DNA from 3 places in the Janibacter alkaliphilus genome. Region 2 is predicted to be linked to each of the others. Evidence: predicted binding sites of a transcription regulator. Region 2 holds the regulator's gene; each other region holds the start of a gene.
The links. Region 2 encodes HrcA, which represses chaperone genes, less so after heat shock. Its sites were predicted from a motif close to TTNGCACTCGNNNNNNNCGAGTGCNAA; they were not measured.
Positions count from the first base shown of each region.

Region 1: groES (co-chaperone GroES) is a predicted target of HrcA. The motif match lies at 2,178-2,204, and genes of this name have one in related genera.
Region 3: groL (chaperonin GroEL) is a predicted target of HrcA. The motif match lies at 2,144-2,170, and genes of this name have one in related genera.

Region 1 covers NZ_JACBZX010000001.1:268,962-273,225, forward strand. The annotation lists gene groL (chaperonin GroEL) at 1-1,590, opposite strand, end outside; gene groES (co-chaperone GroES) at 1,743-2,039, opposite strand; gene BJY28_RS01245 (Bug family tripartite tricarboxylate transporter substrate binding protein) at 2,384-3,415, shown strand; gene BJY28_RS01250 (universal stress protein) at 3,471-3,848, shown strand; gene BJY28_RS01255 (tripartite tricarboxylate transporter TctB family protein) at 3,845-4,264, shown strand, end outside.
Region 2 covers NZ_JACBZX010000001.1:3,069,755-3,074,018, reverse strand. The annotation lists gene fabG (3-oxoacyl-ACP reductase FabG) at 1-348, shown strand, start outside; gene BJY28_RS14570 (DUF3097 family protein) at 416-1,300, opposite strand; gene hrcA (heat-inducible transcriptional repressor HrcA) at 1,456-2,490, shown strand; gene dnaJ (molecular chaperone DnaJ) at 2,573-3,700, shown strand; gene BJY28_RS14555 (hypothetical protein) at 3,702-4,264, shown strand, end outside.
Region 3 covers NZ_JACBZX010000001.1:1,491,057-1,495,320, reverse strand. The annotation lists gene BJY28_RS07315 (Ig-like domain-containing protein) at 1-178, opposite strand, end outside; gene groL (chaperonin GroEL) at 401-2,026, opposite strand; gene BJY28_RS07305 (cupin domain-containing protein) at 2,220-2,828, opposite strand; gene BJY28_RS07300 (hypothetical protein) at 3,056-3,298, opposite strand; gene BJY28_RS07295 (hypothetical protein) at 3,302-3,652, opposite strand; gene BJY28_RS07290 (hypothetical protein) at 3,953-4,264, opposite strand, start outside.

The DNA of each region.
Region 1 (4,264 bases), 2.8 Mb from region 2:
ACCGCCCTCGTCCTCGTCGGCCTCCGGCTTCTCCACGACGAGCGTGTCGGTGGTCAGCACCATGGAGGCGATCGACGCGGCGTTGACCAGCGCGGAGCGGGTCACCTTCACCGGGTCGATGACACCGGCGGCGACCAGGTCGCCGTACTCGCCGGTGGCGGCGTTCAGGCCCTGGCCCGGGGAGAGCTCCTGGACCTTGGAGACCGCGACGTAGCCCTGCAGGCCGGCGTTGTCGGCGATCCAGCGCAGCGGCTCGACCGCGGCCTTGCGCACGATCGCGGCACCGGTGGCCTCGTCGTCGGCGAGGTCGAGGTCGTCGATCGCGGAGACCGCGTGCACCAGCGAGGAGCCGCCGCCGGCGACGATGCCCTCGTCGATGGCCGCGCGGGTCGCCGAGATGGCGTCCTCGATGCGGTGCTTCTTCTCCTTGAGCTCGACCTCGGTGTGCGCGCCGACCTTGATGACGCAGACGCCGCCGGCGAGCTTGGCCAGCCGCTCCTGCAGCTTCTCCCGGTCCCAGTCGGAGTCGGTCCGCTCGATCTCCGCCTTCAGCTCGGCCACCCGGCCCTCGACGGCGGCGCTGTCGCCCTGGCCGTCGATGATCGTCGTGGTGTCCTTGGTGATGGCGATGCGCCGGGCCTGGCCGAGCACCTCGAGCCCGACCTGGTCGAGCTTGAGGCCGACCTCCTCGGCGACGACCTGGCCGCCGGTGAGGATGGCCATGTCCTGCAGCATCGCCTTGCGGCGGTCGCCGAAGCCGGGGGCCTTGACCGCGGCGACGTTGAAGGTGCCGCGGATCTTGTTGACCACGAGGGTGCTCAGGGCCTCGCCCTCGACGTCCTCGGAGATGATCAGCAGCGGCTTGCCGGCCTGGACGACCTTCTCCAGCAGCGGCAGCAGGTCCTGCACGGTGGAGACCTTGCCCTGCACGAGCAGCACGTAGGCGTCCTCGAGGACGGCCTCCATGCGCTCGGTGTCGGTGACGAAGTAGCCCGAGATGTAGCCCTTGTCGAACTGCATGCCCTCGGTGAAGTCGAGGACGGTCTCGGCGGTCGAGGACTCCTCGACGGTGATGACACCGTCCTTGCCGACCTTGTCGAAGGCCTCGGCGATGGTGCCGCCGATCTGCTCGTCCTGCGCGGAGAGGGAGGCGACCTGGGCGATCTCCTCCTTGCCCTCGACCTCGCGGGCGGTCTGCAGCAGCCGGTCGGAGACCGCGGCGACGGCCTGGTCGATGCCGCGCTTGAGGCCGGACGGGGCGGCGCCGGCGGCGACGTTGCGCAGGCCCTCCTTGACCATGGCCTGGGCGAGCACGGTGGCGGTGGTGGTGCCGTCACCGGCGACGTCGTTGGTCTTGGTGGCGACCTCCTTCGCCAGCTGGGCGCCGAGGTTCTCGTAGGGGTCCTCGAGCTCCACCTCGCGGGCGATGGTCACGCCGTCGTTGGTGATCGTCGGGGCGCCCCACTGCTTGTCGATGACGACGTTGCGGCCCTTGGGGCCGAGGGTCACCTTGACGGCGTTGGCGAGCTGGTCGACGCCGCGCTGGAGGGCGTCACGGGCGGAGTCGTTGAACTCCAGTTCCTTGGCCATGTCAGTCCTTTGGTTCGGTGATGGTCTGCGGGTGCGGGCACGCTCGGAGGGCGCACGCGCAGCGCCCCGGGGAGCCCGGGTGGGCCCGCCCGGGGCGCTGGTGGTCGTCGGCCGCGGCCTCCCGTCGGGGAGGGCGGCTCACGACAGGGTCGTCAGCCGACGATCGCGAGCACGTCGCGGGCGCTGAGGATGAGGTAGTCGGCGCCGCCGTGCTTGACCTCGGTGCCGCCGTACTTGCTGTAGATGACGCGGTCGCCGACGGAGATGTCCATCGGGACGCGCTCGTCACCGTCGTCGTTGAAGCGGCCGGGGCCGACGGCGACGACCTCGCCCTCCTGCGGCTTCTCCTTGGCGGTGTCCGGGATGACGAGACCGGAGGCCGTGGTCTGCTCGGCGTCGACCGCCTGCACGACGATGCGGTCCTCGAGCGGCTTGAGCGAAACCGACACGATGGCTCCTTCTGTTGGTTCACGAGTGCTGATGAGGTTGGCGGGTGCTCGTGCCGGACGCCGTCGCGGGGGTCGCCCAGCCGGTCGCACTCTGGCACTCACCAACGGCGAGTGCCAGGTCTCAATCTATGCACCTGGTTGGCACTCGGTCAACCTGAGTGCCAGCGGCGTGGGCGGCGGCTCGACCGGCCCGCCCGGGACCCGTACCCGGACCGTGACCGCAGCACGGCCCCGGCGCTGTCGCACGAGCCCCACGAAGGGTCTATCGTGACGGCCGTCACACCTGGTGGCGGGCCTGTCGACCGTGCACCGGACCACCGACGCGGACAGACGACGAGGTCACCATGCCGGACCAGCCGGAGCAGCCGCCCCCGACGGCCACCGAGGCCACCAGCCGCCGCACCGTGCTGCGGGCCGGCGCCGGGGTGCTGGGGCTGGCGGTCATCGGCGCGGCCGCCTACGACGCCGCCTCCTCAGGCGGCGGATCCGGCGCCCGCACCAACCTCACCCTGGTCGCCCCGGCCAGCGCCGGGGGCGGCTGGGACAGCGCCGCCCGGGAGGCGCAGCAGGCGCTGCGCGCCAACGCCATCGTCACCAACAGCACGGTGCTCAACATCCCGGGCGCCGGGGGGACCATCGGCCTCAGCGAGGTCGTCAACTCGCTGCGCGGCGACGCCACCAACCTCATGGTCATGGGGATGGTCATGCTCGGAGCCATCGAGGTCAACGGCTCCGGGGTGACCATGGAGGAGGTCACCCCGATCGCCCGGCTCACCGACGACTACGACGTCGTCGTCGTCCCCGCCGACTCGCCGCTGCAGTCGATGGACGACCTCGTCGCCGAGTGGACCCAGGACCCCAGCGGCTTCACCTGGGGCGGCGGCTCGCTCGGCTCGGTCGACCAGATGATCATCGCCCAGCTCGCCCTCGGCGAGGAGATCGACCCGCCCGACGTCAGCTACCTCGCCTACTCCGGCGGCGGCGAGCTGGCCACCTCGCTGCTCTCGGGGACGATCCGCGCCTCGGTCAGCGGCTACCAGGACTTCAAGGACCAGGTGGACGCCGGCCGGCTGCGCGCGCTGGCGGTGTGCGCCCCGGAGCCGGTGGACATCATCGACCTGCCCACGCTGCGCGACGAGGGCTACGACGTGAGCATCACCAACTGGCGCGGCGTCGTCGCCCCACCGGGCATCACCGACGAGGAGCGCGCCGAGCTCGAGGCCATCGTCACCGAGTGGGTGCAGACCCCGGAGTGGCAGGACGCGATCACCCGCAACCAGTGGACCAACACCTTCCTCGTCGGCGCCGAGTTCGAGACCTACCTGCAGGAGCAGACCGAGTACGTCGCCGGCATCTGGGAAGAGTTCGGCTACTGATGAGCCGCCGCGACGACCCCACCCCGAAGACCGCCACCCGGCAGAAGGAGCACCCATGACCGTCCTCGTCGCCTACGCGCACACCCCCGAGGGTGAGGCCGCGCTGCGGCACGGCCGCCGCCTGGCCAGCAAGGACGGCAGCGACCTGGCCGTCTTCGACCTCGACGAGTCCTCCAGCGCCGACGACCACGGCATCGACCCCACCGTCGCCGACGGCGAGGGCGAGAGCAGCCGCTGGTACGCCCGGGCCAGCGAGAGCCGCAGCGCTGCCGGCGACCTCCTCGACCTGGCCGCCGAGCTCGACGTCGAGCTGATCGTCGTCGGGGTCCGCCGCCGCTCCCCCATCGGCAAGCTCGTGCTCGGCTCGAACGCCCAGCAGATCATCATCGACGCCCATGTCCCGGTGCTCGCGGTGAAGTCGGAGGCGTCGTGAGCTCCACGGCCGACGCCGTGACCCGGGCGCCCTCGCCCCGGCACGGCGCCTGGACCGGACGCGGCGGACTCGTGCTCGCCGGACTGATGCTCGCCCTCGGGATCTACCTCACCCTCGGCATCGTGACGATGGAGGTGCCCGAAGGGGCGGAGAGCCCGGGTCCCACCTTCGTCCCCACCATCGTCGCCGTCGGCTGCTACCTGCTGGCCGCGCTCATCGCCTGGCAGACCTGGCGGCACCCGGAGGACCCGACGCACGAGGAGCCGCTGGACGCCTACGGCGGTGAGCACGCCACCTTCAGCGACTGGCGCGCGGTGGGCATCTGCGTGCTCGGCTTCCTCGCCTTCGCGCTGCTGCTGCAGCCGCTGGGCTGGATCCTCGCGGCGGCCCTGCTCTTCTGGTCGGTGGCGGTGGCG
Region 2 (4,264 bases):
AATCTGTCGAGCACGTCGGCGTTGGGGAATCGTGGTCAGGTGAACTACTCGGCGGCGAAGGCGGGGATGCAGGGGTTGACGAAGACGTTGGCGATCGAGCTGGGTCGGTTCGGGGTGACGGCGAACGCGATCGCGCCGGGGTTCATCCAGACGGAGATGACGGCGGCGACGGCGGAGCGTGTGGGGGTGGGGTTCGAGGACTTCATCGCGTATGCGGCCAAGGAGATCCCGGTGCAGCGGGTGGGGCAGCCGGAGGACATCGCGGCGACGGCGTCGTTCTTGTGCAGCGAGGAGGCGGGGTTCGTGTCGGGTCAGGTCATCTACGTGGCCGGCGGACCCAAGGACTGACCATCGGCGCCTGACCACCGACGCCTGACCACCTCGGCCCGACCCGCACCCGCGGGTCGGGCCGAGGTCAGTCGGAGCCGGGGGCGGTGACGAAGTCGATGAGCTCCTCGACCCGCCCGAGCAGCGCCGGCTCCAGGTCGGCGTAGCTGCGGACGGTCCCGAGGATCTGCTTCCACGCCCGGGCGATGTCCGCCTGGTCCGCGTGCGCCCAGCCGAGGTGCGCGCAGATCCCGCGCTTCCACTCCACCGAGCGCGGGATCTGCGGCCAGGCCGACATCCCGAGGCGCTCCGGGCGCACCGACTGCCACACGTCGACGAAGGGGTGCCCGAGCACCAGCACGTGCTCCGGGGCCACCCGGGAGGCCTCGGCGACGATCCGCGACTCCTTGCTGCCGGGCACGAGGTGGTCGACCAGGACTCCCATCCGCCGCCGCGGCCCGGGCGCGAAGTCGCGGATGGCCCCGGCCAGGTCGTCGACGCCGTCGAGCATCTCGACGACCACCCCTTCGACCCGCAGGTCGTGCCCCCACACCTTCTCCACGAGCTCGGCGTCGTGCCGCCCCTCGACGAAGATCCGCGAGCCCCGGGCCACCCGGGCCTGGGCGTCACGGACGGCGACCGAGCCGCTGGCGGTGCGGGCCGAGGCCTGCTGCTGCGCGGCGAGGGCGGCCCGGGCCGCCCCCTTCGGCGCGGTGAGGGCCACCGGCGCCCCGTCGAGGAGGAAGCCGGCGCCCAGCGGGAAGGCCTTGACCTTGCCCCGGCGGTCCTCGAGGTGCACCACGTGCACCCCGCCCGCCTTCTCCACGGCGACCACCGCGCCCACCCAGCCGGTCTCGACGTCCTCGACGACCAGGCCGGTCTCGGCCTCGGTCGGGGTCGCCGCGGGTCGGCCCAGGCGCCCCTGGCGCTTCCAGTCGCCGGAGAGCACGTCGGATCCGTAGCGGTCGCTCACAGCCGGGGAGGCTAACCGGCGGGCCGGGGCCGCCCAAGGCGCCGCACCGGGCGAGGCGCGCACCGACGTGTTGGGGGAATGCCGCGGTGGCGCCTAGACTTGGCACTCACGGCAGGTGAGTGCCAACCCGGTCGAGCAGCGCGAAGGAGGCGGGCATGAGCACCGACGAGCGACGCATGGCCGTCCTCAGCGCGATCGTCGAGGACTACGTCTCGACGTCCGAGCCGGTCGGCAGCAAGGCGCTGCTGGAGCGCCACCAGCTCAACGTCTCCGCGGCCACGGTGCGCAACGACATGGCCGCCCTGGAGGACGAGGGGCTCATCGCCGCGCCGCACACCTCGGCCGGGCGCATCCCCACCGACGCCGGCTACCGCCTCTTCGTCGACCGGCTGCAGGCCATCCGGCCGATGTCGAAGGGGGAGCGCAGCGCCATCACCCGCTACCTCGAGGGCGCCGACGACCTCGACGAGGTCCTCGAGCGCACCGTGCGGCTGCTGGCCACGCTGACCCGCCAGGTCGCGGTCGTCCAGTACCCCTCGCTGACCCGCAGCACGGTCCGGCACATCGAGCTCGTGCCGATGTCGCCCGACCGGCTCATGGCGGTGGTCATCACCGGCGCCGGGCAGGTCGAGCAGCGGGTGGTGCCCACCGCCACCGACTACACCACCGGCACCGGCGCCGAGGCCCTCGCCCGCGCCCGGGCCAGGATCAACGCGGCCACCACCGACCGGCGGCTGGCCGACGCGCTCAGCGCGCTGTCCACCCTGCACGCCGAGGACGCCGACACCGAGGACAGCCTCACCGCCGGCATCCTGGCCGCGCTGGAGGACGCCCTCGCCGAGGAGCGCCAGGCCAAGGTCACCCTCGCCGGCACGGCCAACCTCGCCCGGGCCCAGGGCGACTTCCCGCTCACCCTCGGGCCGGTGCTGGACGCCCTGGAGCAGCACGTCGTGCTGCTGCAGCTGCTCAGCGTCGAGGCCGGCCAGGACGAGGGCGTGGCCGTGCGGATCGGCACCGAGAACCCGGTCAGCGGGCTGCAGAGCACCTCGCTGATCACCTCCGGCTACGCGGCCGGCGACGAGCACGTCGGCAACGTCGGCATCGTCGGCCCCACCCGGATGGACTACCCCGCGGCGATGGCCCAGGTGCGGGCCGTGGCCACCTACCTCTCCCGGATCATGGGGCACTGACCCCGACGACCTCCCGGCCGGTCCGCCGCCGCACCGGCCCACGACCACCCCGACCCACCCCGACCCCAGGACGAGACCCACGGTGAACGACTACTACGAGGACCTCGGCGTCAGCCGCGACGCGAGCAAGGACGACATCAAGCGTGCCTACCGCAAGCTCGCCCGCACCCTGCACCCGGACGTCAACCCCGGCCCGGAGGCCGAGGAGAAGTTCAAGCGGGTCAGCCAGGCCTACGACGTCCTCTCCGACGACGGCAAGCGCCAGCAGTACGACATGGGCGCCGACCCCTACGGCGGCGCGCACGACGGCTTCGGCGCCGGCTTCACCTTCAGCGACATCATGGAGCAGTTCTTCGGGGCGGCCGCCGGCGGTGCCGGCAGCCGTGGCCCCCGCTCGCGGCAGTCCCGCGGGCAGGACGGGCTGGTCGGCCTCGAGCTCGACCTGGCCACCGCCGTCTTCGGCGGGCAGGAGGAGCTGACCATCGACACCGCCGCGACCTGCGGCACCTGCCACGGCGACGGGGCCCAGCCGGGCACCTCGCCGCGCACCTGCGACATCTGCGGCGGCGTCGGCCAGGTGCAGCAGGTGCAGCGCTCCTTCCTCGGCCAGGTGATGACCACCCGTCCGTGCGCCGCGTGCCAGGGCTACGGCCAGGTCATCCCGAACCCGTGCCACGAGTGCTCCGGCCAGGGCCGGGTGCGCCAGCGCCGCACGATGACCGTGAAGGTCCCCGCGGGCGTGGACAGCGGCACCCGGATCCACCTCGCCGGCGAGGGCGAGGTCGGCCCCGGCGGCGGCCCGGCCGGCGACCTCTACGTCGAGCTGCGGGTGCGCCCGCACGAGACCTTCACCCGCAACGGCGACGACCTGCACGCCTCGGTGCAGCTGCCGATGACCGCCGCGGCGCTGGGCACGCAGATGAGCTTCGGCACCCTCGACGGCGACCAGGAGATCTCCATCAAGCGGGGCACCCAGCCGGGCGACACCATCGTGCTGGAAGGGCTGGGCGTGACCCGGCTGCGCGCCGGCGGGCGCGGCGACCTCGTCATCCACGCCGACGTGCGCACCCCCACCCGCCTCGACGAGCAGCAGGAGCAGATGCTGCGCGACCTGGCCGCCGTCCGCGACGAGGAGCAGCCGAACGGCGCCCTCGACGACGTCGACAACGGGATCATGGGCCGGCTGCGGCACGCCTTCAAGGCGCGCTGAGGTGGCGGACTTCGTCGCCCCGGACGGCTCCCCCGAGGGGGACGCCGAGCTGGAGCGCTGGGTGGACTTCCACGACCGCCAGCTGGGGGAGCAGCGGGCGCTGCACCGGGTGCCCTCACCCGGCCGACCGCTCGTGCTGCTGGCCGCGGTCGGTCTCATGGTGCTGCTGCTGGTGACGGTCATGCTCGCCGCGCTCGGCGTGCTCAGCACCGGCGTGGTGGTCGTCATCGGCGCGGTGGCCATGCTGCCGGTGCTCGTCCTCGCCGGGGTCGGGCTGCGCTCGTCGGCCCGGCGCGACATCTCGGTCCACCGGCACGGTCTGCTCGTCAGCGGCCGGGCGGTCCCCTTCGCGACCATGGACCCGGGACGGATGTACTGGGCCACCGACCTCGACGCGGTCCGCCGGGTGGTCACCCTCAACCGGCGCCGGGTCGCCGTGCGCGGCGACGTGCTGCTGCTCAACGCCACCGACGGCAGCAGCGGCGAGGAGGACTGGCGCGAGCTGGAGAAGCCGGCCGAGCGTGACGTCTCGCCGACGGCGGACCGGATGGACACCCCCTTCGT
Region 3 (4,264 bases), 1.6 Mb from region 2:
TGGTGGCCGAGACGTCGAAGCCAGTGACCTCGTCGGCCGTGATCGCGCGCGGCGTGCAGTCGGCCGCCCGGGCACCGCTGAGACCGACGATCCCCGAGAGCATGAGCAGCATCGCGGCGACGACGAGGACGACGACGGTGCGGGTGATACCGCGTCGTGGGACGGCAGGTGCGGACATGGTGATGGGTACTCCCGTTCGTCTGGGCCAGGGCGGGGCCGCGCCGCATCCGCGGTCGCGGCCCGATCGTGATGACGAACAACCCCCCGGTTGCTGCCACTCACCATGACAGACGCGTCGGGAGCCTCACGCCGCTGCGTCGGCGCCTGTGAGGACGACGACAGGCGGCCCTCCCCCTGTGGGGAAGGGCCGCCTGTCGGTCGAGACGCTGGGCGTCTGGGCTCAGAAGCCCATGCCACCCATCTCGTCGCCACCGGGCATGGCCGGGGCGGCCTTCTCCGGCTTGTCGGCGACGACCGCCTCGGTGGTGAGGAAGAGCGCGGCGATCGAGGCCGCGTTCTGCAGCGCGCTGCGGGTGACCTTGGCCGGGTCGATGATGCCCTGCTCGATCATGTCGACGTACTCGCCGGTGGCGGCGTTGAGCCCCTCGCCGGCGGGCAGGTGCGCGACCTTCTCGGAGACGACGCCGCCCTCGAGGCCGGCGTTGACCGCGATCTGCTTGAGCGGGGCCTCGGCCGCGACGCGCACGATGTTGGCGCCGGTGGCCTCGTCGCCGGTGAGCGAGAGCTTGTCGAAGGCGACCTTCGTGGCCTGCAGCAGGGCGACGCCACCACCGGCGACGATGCCCTCCTCGACGGCGGCCTTGGCGTTGCGCACCGCGTCCTCGATGCGGTGCTTGCGCTCCTTGAGCTCGACCTCGGTGGCCGCGCCGGCCTTGATGACGGCGACGCCGCCGGCCAGCTTGGCCAGGCGCTCCTGGAGCTTCTCCCGGTCGTAGTCGGAGTCGCTGTTCTCGATCTCCGCCTTGATCTGGGCGACCCGACCGGCGATCTGGTCGGCGTCGCCGGCGCCCTCGACGATGGTCGTCTCGTCCTTGGTGACGACGACCTTGCGGGCCTTGCCGAGCAGCTCGATGTCGGCGTTCTCCAGCTTGAGGCCGACCTCCTCGGAGATGACCTGACCACCGGTGAGGATGGCGATGTCGGCGAGCATGGCCTTGCGGCGGTCACCGAAACCCGGCGCCTTGACGGCGACCGACTTGAAGGTGCCACGGATCTTGTTGACCACGAGGGTGCTCAGGGCCTCGCCCTCGACGTCCTCGGAGATGATCAGCAGCGGCTTGCCGGACTGCATGACCTTCTCCAGCAGCGGGAGCAGGTCCTTGATGTTGCCGATCTTGGAGTTGGCGATGAGGACGTAGGGGTCCTCCAGCACGGTCTCCATGCGCTCGGTGTCGGTGACGAAGTAGCCGGAGATGTACCCCTTGTCGAAGCGCATGCCCTCGGTGAGCTCAAGCTCGAGGCCGAAGGTGTTGGACTCCTCGACGGTGATGACGCCTTCCTTGCCGACCTTGTCCATGGCCTCGGCGATCTTGGCGCCGATCTCCTTGTCGGCGGCGGAGATGGAGGCCGTGGCAGCGATCTGCTCCTTGGTCTCGATCTCCTTGGCCATCCCGAGCAGCTCGTCGGAGACGGCGGCGGTGGCCTTCTCGATGCCCCGCTTCAGGGCCATCGGGTTGGCACCGGCGGCCACGTTGCGCAGGCCCTCGCGAACCAGCGCCTGGGCGAGCACGGTGGCCGTCGTCGTGCCGTCACCGGCGACGTCGTCGGTCTTCTTGGCAACTTCCTTGACGAGCTCGGCGCCGATCTTCTCGTAGGCGTCGTCGAGCTCGATCTCCTTGGCGATGGACACACCGTCGTTGGTGATCGTGGGGGCGCCCCACTTCTTCTCCAGGACGACGTTGCGGCCCTTGGGGCCGAGGGTGACCTTGACGGCGTCGGCGAGGGTGTTCATGCCCCGCTCGAGACCGCGCCGGGCCTCCTCGTCGAAAGCGATGAGCTTGGCCATCCGGGTGGTTCCTCCACACGAATCGAAGGGTGCGACCGGGGGTGCCCGCGACGGACGGGCCGCTCCCGCGCGGCTCACGTCACCGTGCGGCGGCGTCCCTCACCTGACCGGTCAGGACTGTCACTCTCAGCATGAGAGTGCTAATGCCCATTATTGGCACTCTCGACCGGAGAGTGCAAACGGGGTCCGCGGCTCAGCCGCGCTCCACCCGCACGATCATCGCGTTGCGCTTCCCCGGGGCGTCCGGGCGGATCGCGGCGTCGTCCACCCGACCCCACGCCCGGGCCGGCCAGACCCGGCGGATCCGACCCTGGTCGTCGCGGGTGGAGGTGCGAGACCCCTGGGCGACGAGGGTGAGATCGAAGGCGATCCGGGCCCGGCCCGCCTCCATCGTCCCGTCCACCACGGCGGTCCGCATCGTCGGGCTCACCCGGTAGTCGCCGTCGTCGTAGCGCAGGTACGAGGTGCCCCGGCTGATGCAGCGGCTGGAGGTCCAGCTCATCGTGACCCGGGCACCTGCCGTGCAGTAGTAGGAGAGGATGCGGGCGTTGCTCCCCGGCCAGGACGCGCTGGAGCGGTCGGTCTGCAGCATCAGCCGGTGCTGGTTGCCCATGACGTCGTCGAGCCGGCCGTCGAGCACCGCGAAGACCTCGACGTGGTCGGCGATCACCTGACCCCGGGGCCCGGTGCTGGTCGCAGGGCTCGCCGACGCGGTCGGCGCGAGGAGCGCCACCCAGGCGAGCGTGGCGACGAGCCCGGTCGCACGCCGCGCAGCGCGGCTGCTGCCCATCATCCTGACCATGACGCCTCCTCCAGGACGGTCAGCAGCCTCGTGCGTCACCGTCACCGCTCATCATGGCCCGATCTCGCCGCCGCGGGAAGGTGCTGGACAGGGAAGTGCCGTCGCCCCGCCCGGGCACGCCACGGCCCGGGCGGGGCGACGGCCAGAGAGGCCGGGACCTCGCCCTGGGCCCCTGCGCCCAGGACGGCGCCCGGCCTCCCGCCGCAGCAGGGTCGGCGACCCTGGTCTCAGCGCAGGTGGCGGTGCAGCCGGACGGTGGTCTCGCCGTTGTCGCTGCTGGGCCGCACCCGGGCGTCGTCGACGGTTCCGTAGACGCGACCGTGCGCGAACTTCAGCCGGCTGTACCCCGGCCGGATCCCGTCGATGGTCTGCGGCTCCTCGGTCGCCCGCAGGGTCAGGTTGGCGTCGAAGCTCTTCCATCCCGAGGTGAGGCGTCCGGCGACCTTGCCCGAGCGCACGGTCGAGCTCACCCACTAGTCGTCGGTGTCGGCGTCGAGGTAGCGCGTGCCCCGGTCGATGCACCGGGTCGAGGTCCAGAAGCGGGTGATCTTGGCGCCGGTGCCGCTGGGGCAGTAGTACGACTCGATCGACAGCGCCCGGGAGGCGTACCCCGTGGGGTCGGTGTCGTAGAACAGCCGGTGCTGGTTGCCAAGCTGCCCGTCGAGGCTGCCGTCGAGCACCACGAGGACCTGGACGTTGCCCTCGGTGCGCGCGTCGGCGCGGTCGGTGCCGTCGGGTGCAGCCTGCGCCGTCGGGGTGGCGACGAGCAGCCCGGCCGAGGCCAGCGCCGCTCCTGCGGTGGTGATGCGCGTACGGATCGTCATCGATCGTGTCCTCCCGTCAGCGGGGCGCCCATCTGCACCCCGTCCCCCACACTCACGCGAGCCGGCGGCGCCGGGGTTCACCCCGGCGAGGTCACGGTTCGGTCACGGGCCGAGCGCGGGGGCACGCAACTGCCCGGGCAAATTCGCCCAGGGGCGCGCAACTGCCCGGGCACATCCCGCCAGGTGCGCAACTGCCCGGGCAAATCCCGCCGGGGCGCGCAACTGCCCGGGCAATTTCGGCCGAGTATGCGACACGAAGGGGGTGGCCTCGGCGAGCCCACCTCCCTTCTCGCCCTCCGGTCACCTCCCCCAGCGGTGGATGCTGGCCTCGCGGGCGTCGGCGCGGACCCGCGCGTCGTCGATCGTGCCGCGGACGAGGGCGTCGACCTGCTGCAGCGGGGGACGCTGGGTGACGGTGGGCTCGCCCGTGGCCACGAGGGTCAGGTCGGCCGCGAAGCTCTTCCCGCCCGAGGTGAGCGTGCCGTCGATGACCGCGGACCGCATGGTCGAGCTGACCCGGTGGTCATCCTCGTCGAAGTCGAGGTAGCTCGTCCCGCGGGAGACGCACCGGCTGGAGGTCCACCGCTGGGTGATCTTCGCGTCGGTTCCGCT